DNA from 3 places in the Exiguobacterium sp. Leaf187 genome. Region 3 is predicted to be linked to each of the others. Evidence: riboswitches for the same ligand, from Rfam matches in the RefSeq annotation. Region 3 holds a riboswitch; each other region holds the start of a gene.

Region 1 (3,286 bases), on a different contig from region 3:
CCGAGCTAGTTCTGCTATTTTTTGCGCTTCTTTCGCCGAAGTACTTGGTAAGATGATTAAAAATTCTTCACCACCGTACCGTCCGACGAGGTCGTCTGGACGGGTCAAGGAAGCGAGAGTCATGCCGAGTTGGCGTAACACATCATCGCCCGCATCATGACCATATGTATCATTGACATGCTTGAAGAAATCGATATCGATGAGTACAAGCGAATAGCCTTGGTCGGTCGAGCCGACAAGCGAAAGCGAGTCATCCAGGCGACGACGATTGGCGAGCCCTGTCAAAGCATCCGTCATGGCGAGTTTCTGCTGATACTGGATGTTTTCGAAGTGACGGCGTAATTCCGTCAGCAATCGAAAAGCGACAAAGCCAGCTAATAAATTAAAGAAGACGTACGCAATCGAGATTTTAAAGAATGTCGACCAGCTGTGCGTCAGGACGTAGATGGCGGGTAACGAATAGAGAATACCGACCAACACCATAAGCTGAAAATGACGCATCGAGACATGGACGAATCGACGAATGATCCCGATCGTCGTGATGAACAAGACGATGATCAACGTCGATAAATAAAATCCTTCCATTTGATCAACTGGTGTTAAAAAGTAACGTGTCCCGATGATCATTGCACCAGCAACGATGGCGCTTGGGAAACCACCGAACAGCATGGCAATCGCGACGGGAACGATACGTAAATCAACACGGGCGACATCGATTTGAATCCCATTGAACATCAATAAGACCGCAATCAAACCAGAGACTGCTCCGAGTATAAGTCGAATGCTCCATTTGGAGTTCAATGAAATACGCGGTTGATTCCGAAACGGTAAGAACAAGAGAGTAATCGTTGTAAACAGTAGACAAAAGTTAATGATGAATTGATTCATGATGGACAACAAATCCTCCCAGCTCCCCAACTAACAGATTTCCATATATATACTTCCAGTATACTCAACTAGATAACGGTTAGACAGGCATAAATGTTTAGATGAAAAATAAAAAACGGTAGAAGATCTACCGTTTTTAAGAAGATGAAGTAAGAGAATCCTCATCCATCGTCAGTAAAATTTTATCAAAGACACGAATCATCGTTTCCAGCTCTTCTTCCGTCAATGTACCGAAGCGATCTTGTAAATAGTTTTTCCGGACGATTTCGAGATCCCGAAATGCACGTTCTCCGTCATCCGTCAAAGCGAGGACGATTGAACGACGATCTTCCGTCGAGCGTGTCCGTGTGACATATCCTTGTTTATACAGCTTATCCGTCAAAGCAGTGACTTGACTCGTCGCGAGCTCAAATTGTTCCGCAAGAAGCGTCGGGCGCTGAGGACCATTTTCTGAAAGGCTTCGTAAGATGAAAAATTCACTCCGGGTCGCCGTTCCTTCAAATAGCCGGTTAAGTTCACGTCGCAGGGTACGAAGAATGACACGCATTTGTTCCTCGAGTCGATAAGTTAGCAAATCACGTTCCTGTGGCATGCAAGCAGCATCCTTTCTCTCAGTGGACTTCTACCATTTAGTGTACTAAACATATCGGATTTTTACCATCGACTACCCCAGATTCGAAAAAGGCAATTGACAATTTCGTGGCGTTTTGTGTAATATGGCGTAGTAATAACTAACTTAATTCAGTTCTCACTCAACCAGTGGGATGGAGGTTGCAGTTCTTAAGAGTACGGTTACGGATGTCGTCAAGCGACAGATGAGGTGACCTGAAAGGAAGAATTGCCGAAATCAATCATCGCTTTGAAGATGATCGATTGGGATTAGATCAAATAGGTCTAATACTGTCACAAGTCGGGTATCACCTACTTGTGGAGAGCTATCTTTCACGACGGTAGAATGAGGCGCATCCATTTTATTATGTTGCGTTCTCATCTTCCATCTGGAAGATGAGGGCGCTTTTTGTTTTTTCATTCAAAAAGTGTCCTCTCAAAAATTTATTAAAGAGAGAAGCGAACGAAATGAACAATCTAGATGTGAAACAAACAACAGATTCGACAGCAGAAGGATTAAAACGTGGATTACAAGCCCGTCATATGTCAATGATCGCCATCGGTGGAGCGATCGGAACAGGACTCTTCATTGCGTCCGGTGCTTCCGTCGCAGCAGCAGGACCAGGTGGTGCGCTCCTATCGTATGCAATCGTTGGTCTGATGGTTTACTTCCTAATGACAAGTCTTGGTGAAATGGCAGCGTACATGCCGGTCGCTGGATCCTTCTCGACATATGGAACAAAATTCGTCGATCCATCATTCGGCTTTGCACTCGGCTGGAACTACTGGTACAACTGGGCAGTCACGATCGCAGTTGAACTCGTCGCAGCACAAATCGTCATGACGTACTGGTTCCCGGATGTTCCTGGATTTTATTTCAGTGCCTTATTCCTCTTACTCATGATCGGCTTGAACTACTTCTCCGTTAAAGGATTCGGGGAAGCGGAGTATTGGTTTGCGATGATTAAAGTCGTTACCGTCATCGTCTTTTTAGTCGTCGGTGTTGCGATGATTTTCGGTGTCTTTACATCGGAGCCACCGGTTGGCTTTAAAAACTTTGCTCTTGGCGATGCACCGTTCGTCGGTGGGATTCCTGCCGTCATCGGAATCATTCTTGTTGCTGGATTCAGTTTCCAAGGAACGGAGCTCGTCGGGATTGCCGCGGGTGAGTCAGAAGACCCGAAAAAGAACGTTCCTAAAGCAGTCAAACAAGTTTTCTGGCGTATCTTACTTTTCTACGTCTTCGCGATTTTCGTCATCGGAATGCTCATTCCGTATACGAGTCCGAACTTGGTTTCGAATGACATTACGGACGTAGCGGTTAGTCCGTTTACGCTCGTCTTTGAAAAAGCAGGTCTTGCGTTCTCAGCAGCACTCATGAACGCCGTCATCTTGACGTCTGTTCTATCTGCCGGAAACTCAGGTATGTATGCTTCGACTCGGATGCTTTATACGCTTGCTCGCCAAGGAGATGCACCGAAGTTGTTTGCGAAAGTATCGAAAAACGGTGTACCGCGTAACGCTTTGCTCGCAACAGGAGCAATCGGTGCACTCTGTTTCTTGACGTCAATGTTTGGTGGACAAGTCTACTTGTGGTTACTCAATGCTTCCGGTATGACAGGATTCATCGCATGGCTCGGGATTGCAATCAGTCACTATCGTTTCCGTAAAGGATTCCTTGCACAAGGTCACTCGTTGAAAGACTTACCATATGTGGCACCAGCGTTCCCATTCGGTCCGCTGTTCGCATTCGGTCTTTGTTTCCTCGTCATCGTCGGTCAAAACTATG
Region 2 (3,286 bases), on a different contig from region 3:
ATTTCATCAATCCGTTTGTAAATCCGAAGCAGTTTCGCCTTTTTTCGAGAGAACGTTCAAGACGACGACGAAGAGTACGAATGTGACAAGAGCTCCGATGAAACCGAAGACCGAAGACTCCGTGAAACCGATGACTAAATAACCTACTGCCGCAGTGACGGCACCGACTAGCGCATACGGTAACTGTGTCGTAACGTGATCGATATGATGGGATCCAGCCCCTGTCGAACTGAGGATCGTCGTATCGGAAATCGGTGAACAATGGTCACCGAAGACAGATCCAGCAAGAACAGCAGCAAGCGTCGGTAATAAGAGTGAGGCATCGACAGCCATGACGAGATCCGCACCGATTGGCAACATGATCCCGAATGTGCCCCAACTTGTTCCTGTCGAGAATGCCATCAAGCCGGCAATCAAGAATAATAAGAACGGCAAGTACGAAGCAGAAATCGAGTTGCTGATGAAGCTTGCGAGATAATCGCCTGTTTTCATATCACCAATAACAGCGATGATCGTCCAAGCAAATAATAGAATCACGACTGCTGGCCACATCGAACGCATACCAGCGACGATGCTTGCACGGTAATCGCGACCCGGAATTTTTCGTCCGATCAGCATCAAGAAAGCGACGATTAAACTGATGACGACACCTGCGACAAGTGAGCGTGTGACGTCTGTTGCCTCAAATGCTCCAATTAAAGTAAACGGACGGTTGTCGGCTGCAAGTGCCTGAGCACCTGTCCCGAGTAACGCACTGATCGTAGCAATGACGAGAACGACGATCGGAACGACGAGATCCCGGACTTTTCCGTTCGTATGTTCGTTGACCTCTTTTGCCATCCCCATCGGTGTTCCTTTTGACGCATCAAAAAGTTCACCATTCGCAGCGCGGCGTTCATGCTGTTTCATCGGTCCGACAGAGACGCCAGAGTAAGCGATGTAAAGTGTTAAAAGTAACGCGAAAATCGCATAGAAGTTCATTGGAACGATCATCATGAAAGCACTAAACGCTGAGTAATCCGTAATCGAGTGCGTCGTTAAGATACCGGCGATGATGGAAATGATGAATGCGCCCCAACTCGAAAGCGGACTGATGACACAAACAGGCGCAGCTGTTGAGTCAATCAAATAGGCAAGCTTCGCACGTGAGACACCACGGCGATCCGTTAGCGGACGACTGACATTGCCGACAGCGAGACTGTTGAAGTAATCATCGATGAAAATCAAGATACCGAGACCGAAGGCGACTAAGCGTGCACCACGCGCTGTCTTGACGTGTGTAGAAGCCCATTCACCGAAGGCGCGAGCGCCACCAGATGTTTGAATTAATGTGGAAAGGACACCGAGCAATAACAAGAAAACAAGTAATAAAACGTTCCACTCGTTCAAGGCACCATCCGCCCAAAAGAGGCTAAAGATATTCTTGCCGAGATAGGTTACCGTATCGATCGGGTTAAAACGGTGAAGTAACAGGGCACCGACGAGAATGCCGACACCTAACGAAAGAACGACCTTTCGGGTAAAGATGGCTAATAAGATAGCTAGTAAAGCAGGTACAAGGGCAATAATGGAATCTGAATAGTTGACCATGAAAAATATCCTCCTCTTTAAAAATGGCTTAAAGATGAGACCCCGCGGCACAAAAAAAGCAAGGGCACCGGCAACAAAGCCGACACCCTCGCTGGATGCGTCTTTCTTAGCCGAATTGGAGCGCTCCATACAACTGTTATGTATGGCAATCGATCGGGTATTTCCCGAATCGACCAACGACGGTATGCTCGACGCATACTGTCATTTCGGCGATGTCACCTTTCCTGTAGTCGTCTTCGTTGTCATCCTCGGACCAAGTACTGATTGAAATCGCGCCTCTACCTCATCGATAGAATAGTCATATTCTGTTCTTATGGACACTTTATCACGTATTTCAAAAAAGATTCAACCATATATTCTGATAATTTAAGACAAAGTTGCTCATTCGGCAAAATGTTGAATGAGCTGTTTCATCAAATAGGCTTGGTTTTCTTCGAATTGTTTTTTTCGATGACCGTTCGCGCCAGATGGATGGGGGAAGTTGGAAAGAAGCTGATGTTGTTCGATTCGTCCATCCTGAATCAATCCACGGACTTGCGTCTCGACGACCCGACCGAGTGGAATTAATAACGCTGGTTTTTGTAACTGATTGATCTCAGCGACGAAGTGTTCTTCCGCGTAGTGCCTCAATAAAGGACTACGACTAATTTTCGGTTGATGACCCGAGTAATTCTTTTCGCGATAAAAGACGGGTTGCTTTAACAGTGATGTTGGATGCAATAATTTCTGATGTTGATGGAATAAGCTAGTAGCCGTCTCAATTCCGAGTAATGCTGGAAGCTCGAGTGTATCAAGCATCTGGACGAGATTACGTCGCATCGTTCCGGCAAAACTGGCTGCATATTTGACGATGCGTGCCGTCCCTTCTAGTGAAGCCCCATGATGGAGGGCATCCGTTGCTTCTTCGAAAGCGATTCGCATCTGTTCAAAACCTGGTGTGATCCCGATGATGACGACTTTTGCTTCAGTATTGACATATTCGCCAATCGGAGAGTAATAGACGGTCAGCTCGTTCTCCTGTTGCAATAAAAAATCGTCCGTCCATAATTCATCACGTCGTAACGTACGATCATCAGGTAAGCTACGAATGGCTTGTTCAAATATAGTTAATGAATTCATGAAGAACCCTCTCTCTCTGTATTGGCACTATAATAACAAATAATACCATTTGAGACAATTACACCCTTTCACTATTTGTGTATAGGTATATAAAAAAGGACTCGAGACGAGTCCTTTTCGTGCATCATGCGCGTTCTTTGACCGAAGCAACTTCATATGTCAGAATCTCGCTGCCGAGCATTGGCGATTCTCCTGCCTCACTACTCGCAGGTCGACTATGTGACGCTTTGAAATCGTCACTCTCCCGCCATGCTTGAAAACTCTTCATGTCTTCCCAATACATGTTGACGTTCATTTCATCATGTTCTTCGATGTTTTGCGTCAATAAGACCTCGACGCGGATGAATCCGTCCATCGTATCAAGTCCACTTGGACGCGTAAAACGAGGAGCGAGAGCTGCAGCCATCCCTTTTTTGACTTTAATCCGGTTCGTAACGACGATCATCATAAAATCCCCTTTCAAAAAACGAGTAACGTACTTCTTCAGTATAGTACGATGAAGGCAAGAATGCCGGAAAGAAGGAACAAACGACAATGAATGAACAGGAATACGATCAACGATTACGAATCGAGACCA
Region 3 (3,286 bases):
CGAGCTCCAGTCGGTCATCACGGAACAAGCGGAGCAACATATCGAGACGGTCATGCCAGGGTATACGCATTTGCAACGGGCACAACCGATCTCGCTTGCGCATCACTTGCTCGCTTATTTCTGGATGTTCGAACGTGATGTCGAACGGTTGACGGATAATCAAAAACGAATTCGGAAATCACCGCTCGGGGCAGGTGCGCTCGCGGGGACGACATTCCCGATCAATCGTTTCCGGTCTGCTGAGTTGCTCGGTTTTGAGTCGGTCTATCCAAACAGTCTTGATGCTGTCTCGGACCGTGATTTCGTCATCGAATACCTCGGGATCGCTTCGACCGTCATGATGCATCTCTCGCGCTTTTGTGAAGAAATCATCATCTGGGCGTCGCAAGAATTTAGCTTTATCGAGTTATCCGATGCCTTCTCAACAGGATCGAGCATGATGCCACAAAAGAAAAATCCTGATTTCGCTGAGTTGATTCGTGGAAAAACGGGGCGCGTCTACGGTAACCTGATGGGCTTCTTGACGACGATGAAGGCATTACCACTCGCTTACAATAAAGACATGCAAGAGGATAAGGAAGGGGTCTTCGATACAGCAGATACCGTTCTCCAATCCGTTCAAATCTTCACTGGAATGATTGAATCTGCGACGTTTAAGACCGAAGCGCTCAAGAAGGCGACAATGCAAGACTTCTCGAATGCAACGGAACTCGCTGACTACCTTGTAACGAAAGGCATACCGTTCCGGGAAGCGCATGAAATCGTCGGCAAAGCCGTCCTTTACTGTGTGCAGAACGGTTGTTTCCTGAAGGATTTGAACCTCGAGACGTATCAAACGTTCCATCCGGATATCACGGAAGACGTCTATCCGCTCCTCGATCCGGTTCAAGCAGTAGCACGCCGGACTAGCTACGGCGGGACAGGGTTTGCTGCCGTGTCGGAGCAACTCGAACTCGCGAAACAGCATCTTGCGAATTGACGAATTTTGAAAAAAAACAGTCAAATGACTGGATTTAACAAAAGATGTCTGCTATAACTGTAACTAACAACCGACAGATAGAGGCGCGGATGACATGAGTAGCATCATTCTTGAAGGCAAGCATGCCGAATGATGTGAAAGGGGAAGTCCGCCGAAGTGAACGAGAAGATGCTTCTTCTTGTTTGCTGGTACAACGGTTAAGATCCGTTGTACTGCCGAAACCGATGTTTCGGAGCGCTATCTTACGTAAAAGAACGAATGACTTTGTCTTCGTTTGTCCGATCGTGATAACGACGGGCCGTAGGAACGCTCCTACCGGCCCGTCGTTTTTTTCTGTATCGGGACAAAGGAGATAGGATTGTGACAACTGTACTTAAATTTGGTGGAAGCTCGGTTGCGACTGTCGAACAGATTCAGTCTATTGCGAATTATTTGAAGAGTCGCGCAGCCGAAGGTGAAAAACTTGTCGTCGTCGTTTCAGCGATGGGCAAGATGACAGATTCTTTGATTGCTCAGGCGCAAGCCATCACAGATCGCCCCGAGCGCCGAGAACTCGATCGTCTGCTTGCCATCGGAGAAGAACAGACGATTTCATTACTCAGCATCGCCCTCAACTCACTCGGCGTCAAAGCGTTATCGCAAACAGGCGCTCAAGCGGGAATCAGTACGATGGGATTGCATACGAAAAGTAAGATCAAACAGATTGATGGAAATCTGTTACGACAAAAACTCGAAACATACGATGTCGTCATCGTCGCTGGATTCCAAGGTGTCAACGAACTCGGTGATGTCACGACGCTCGGACGTGGTGGATCGGATACAACGGCTGTTGCCCTTGCGGCAGTCCTTGATAAACGGTGTGAAATCTACACGGATGTCGACGGTGTCTATACGGCTGATCCACGAATCCATGCTGCTGCTCAACCGATTCCGCACATCTCATATGATGAGATGATGGAGATGAGCGCCCTCGGGTCGAAGGTCATGGAAATGCGGAGTGTCGAACTAGGAAAAAAATACGGCGTACACATCTTCGTCGGGAAAACACTTGAATCGAAAAGGGGAACATGGATCATGGAAGCGACGGAAACAATGGAACAAAAAGCGGTGACGAGTGTCAGTGTGACGAAGAACGTCTTGACGGTATCAATCAAACACGTACCGCAAACGAATGCAGCAGTAGCCGATATCTTCGAACTGTTATCCAATCGCCACGTCAACATCGACATGATCAGTCAAACGACGTTCGACAGTGACATTTTCTTATCGTTCTCATGTCCACTCGATGAGGAAGAGTTCCTCGATGAAGCATTGAAAGACATCATGGATCGCTTCACGACAGTCAAGGTCGATCGCCATAATCAACACGCAAAATTATCTGTCGTCGGAATCGGGATGCGGGATGCAACAGGTGTCGCTTCGAAGTTGTTCGCAATCTTCCGAGCAGAGAACATCCCGTTCTATCAAGTCACGACATCAGAAATCAGCATCTCGTACACGATTGCACAAGCAGACATTGAACGGACGGTTGCAGCGATTGCAAACGCGTTCGAGTTATAAGGAGGAAAACAGGATGTATCATGTAGCAGTCATTGGAGCAACCGGCGCCGTCGGTCAAAAAATGTTACAAGTACTAGCCGAACTGGACTTCCCGGTCAGCCGCCTGTCCGCTTACGCTTCTGCTCGTTCAGCAGGGAACACGGTACAGTTCAAGGAAGAAGCCATTACGATCCAAGCACTGACACCAAGTATCACGGAAGACGAGATTGACGTCGCGTTGTTCGCGGCGGGCGGAACGATCAGTGAACAATATGCCCCGTTACTAGCTGAAAACGGAACACTCGTCGTTGATAATTCAAGTGCTTTCCGGATGCAGGAGACGATTCCGCTTGTCGTGCCAGAAGTCAATCCACAAGCGATTCAAGCGACGGACCGCTTGATCGCAAATCCGAACTGTTCGACGATTCAATCCGTCGTCGCCTTAGCACCGCTCCAGTCACTGGGATTCGAGCGTGTCAACTATACGACGTATCAGGCCGTATCCGGTTCTGGTCAAAAAGGAATCGAGGATCTGGCACGTGGAGCACGCGGAGAAGAACCCGTCAATTATCCGCATCCGATTCACGATAACATCTTGCCACATATCGATGTGTTCCTTGAGAACGGCTATACGAAAGAAGAGCAGAAGATGATTGACGAAACACGGAAAATCTTCAATCTTCCAGCACTACCAGTCAGTGCGACATGTGTGCGTGTTCCAGTCACGAATTCTCACTCGGTTGCGATCAACGTCACGTTTACGCAGCC

Evidence for each region. A riboswitch is a leader RNA that binds a small molecule or an ion and turns the genes downstream of it on or off. The one in region 3 is predicted to bind lysine.
Region 1: another riboswitch for lysine. It lies ahead of ASF99_RS15540 (amino acid permease); the one in region 3 lies ahead of ASF99_RS01120 (aspartate kinase).
Region 2: another riboswitch for lysine. It lies ahead of ASF99_RS14945 (Na+/H+ antiporter NhaC family protein); the one in region 3 lies ahead of ASF99_RS01120 (aspartate kinase).

The regions. Positions count from the first base shown of each region.
Region 1 is NZ_LMPR01000012.1:41,833-45,118, forward strand. Features, by position in the region: gene ASF99_RS15530 (diguanylate cyclase) at 1-888, opposite strand, end outside; gene ASF99_RS15535 (MarR family winged helix-turn-helix transcriptional regulator) at 1,025-1,480, opposite strand; lysine riboswitch at 1,646-1,834, shown strand; gene ASF99_RS15540 (amino acid permease) at 1,966-3,286, shown strand, end outside.
Region 2 is NZ_LMPR01000011.1:175,974-179,259, reverse strand. Features, by position in the region: gene ASF99_RS14945 (Na+/H+ antiporter NhaC family protein) at 7-1,590, opposite strand; lysine riboswitch at 1,701-1,879, opposite strand; gene ASF99_RS14935 (uracil-DNA glycosylase family protein) at 1,972-2,709, opposite strand; gene ASF99_RS14930 (heme oxygenase) at 2,834-3,154, opposite strand; gene ASF99_RS14925 (SAM-dependent methyltransferase) at 3,244-3,286, shown strand, end outside.
Region 3 is NZ_LMPR01000004.1:44,080-47,365, forward strand. Features, by position in the region: gene argH (argininosuccinate lyase) at 1-979, shown strand, start outside; lysine riboswitch at 1,050-1,227, shown strand; gene ASF99_RS01120 (aspartate kinase) at 1,340-2,539, shown strand; gene ASF99_RS01125 (aspartate-semialdehyde dehydrogenase) at 2,553-3,286, shown strand, end outside.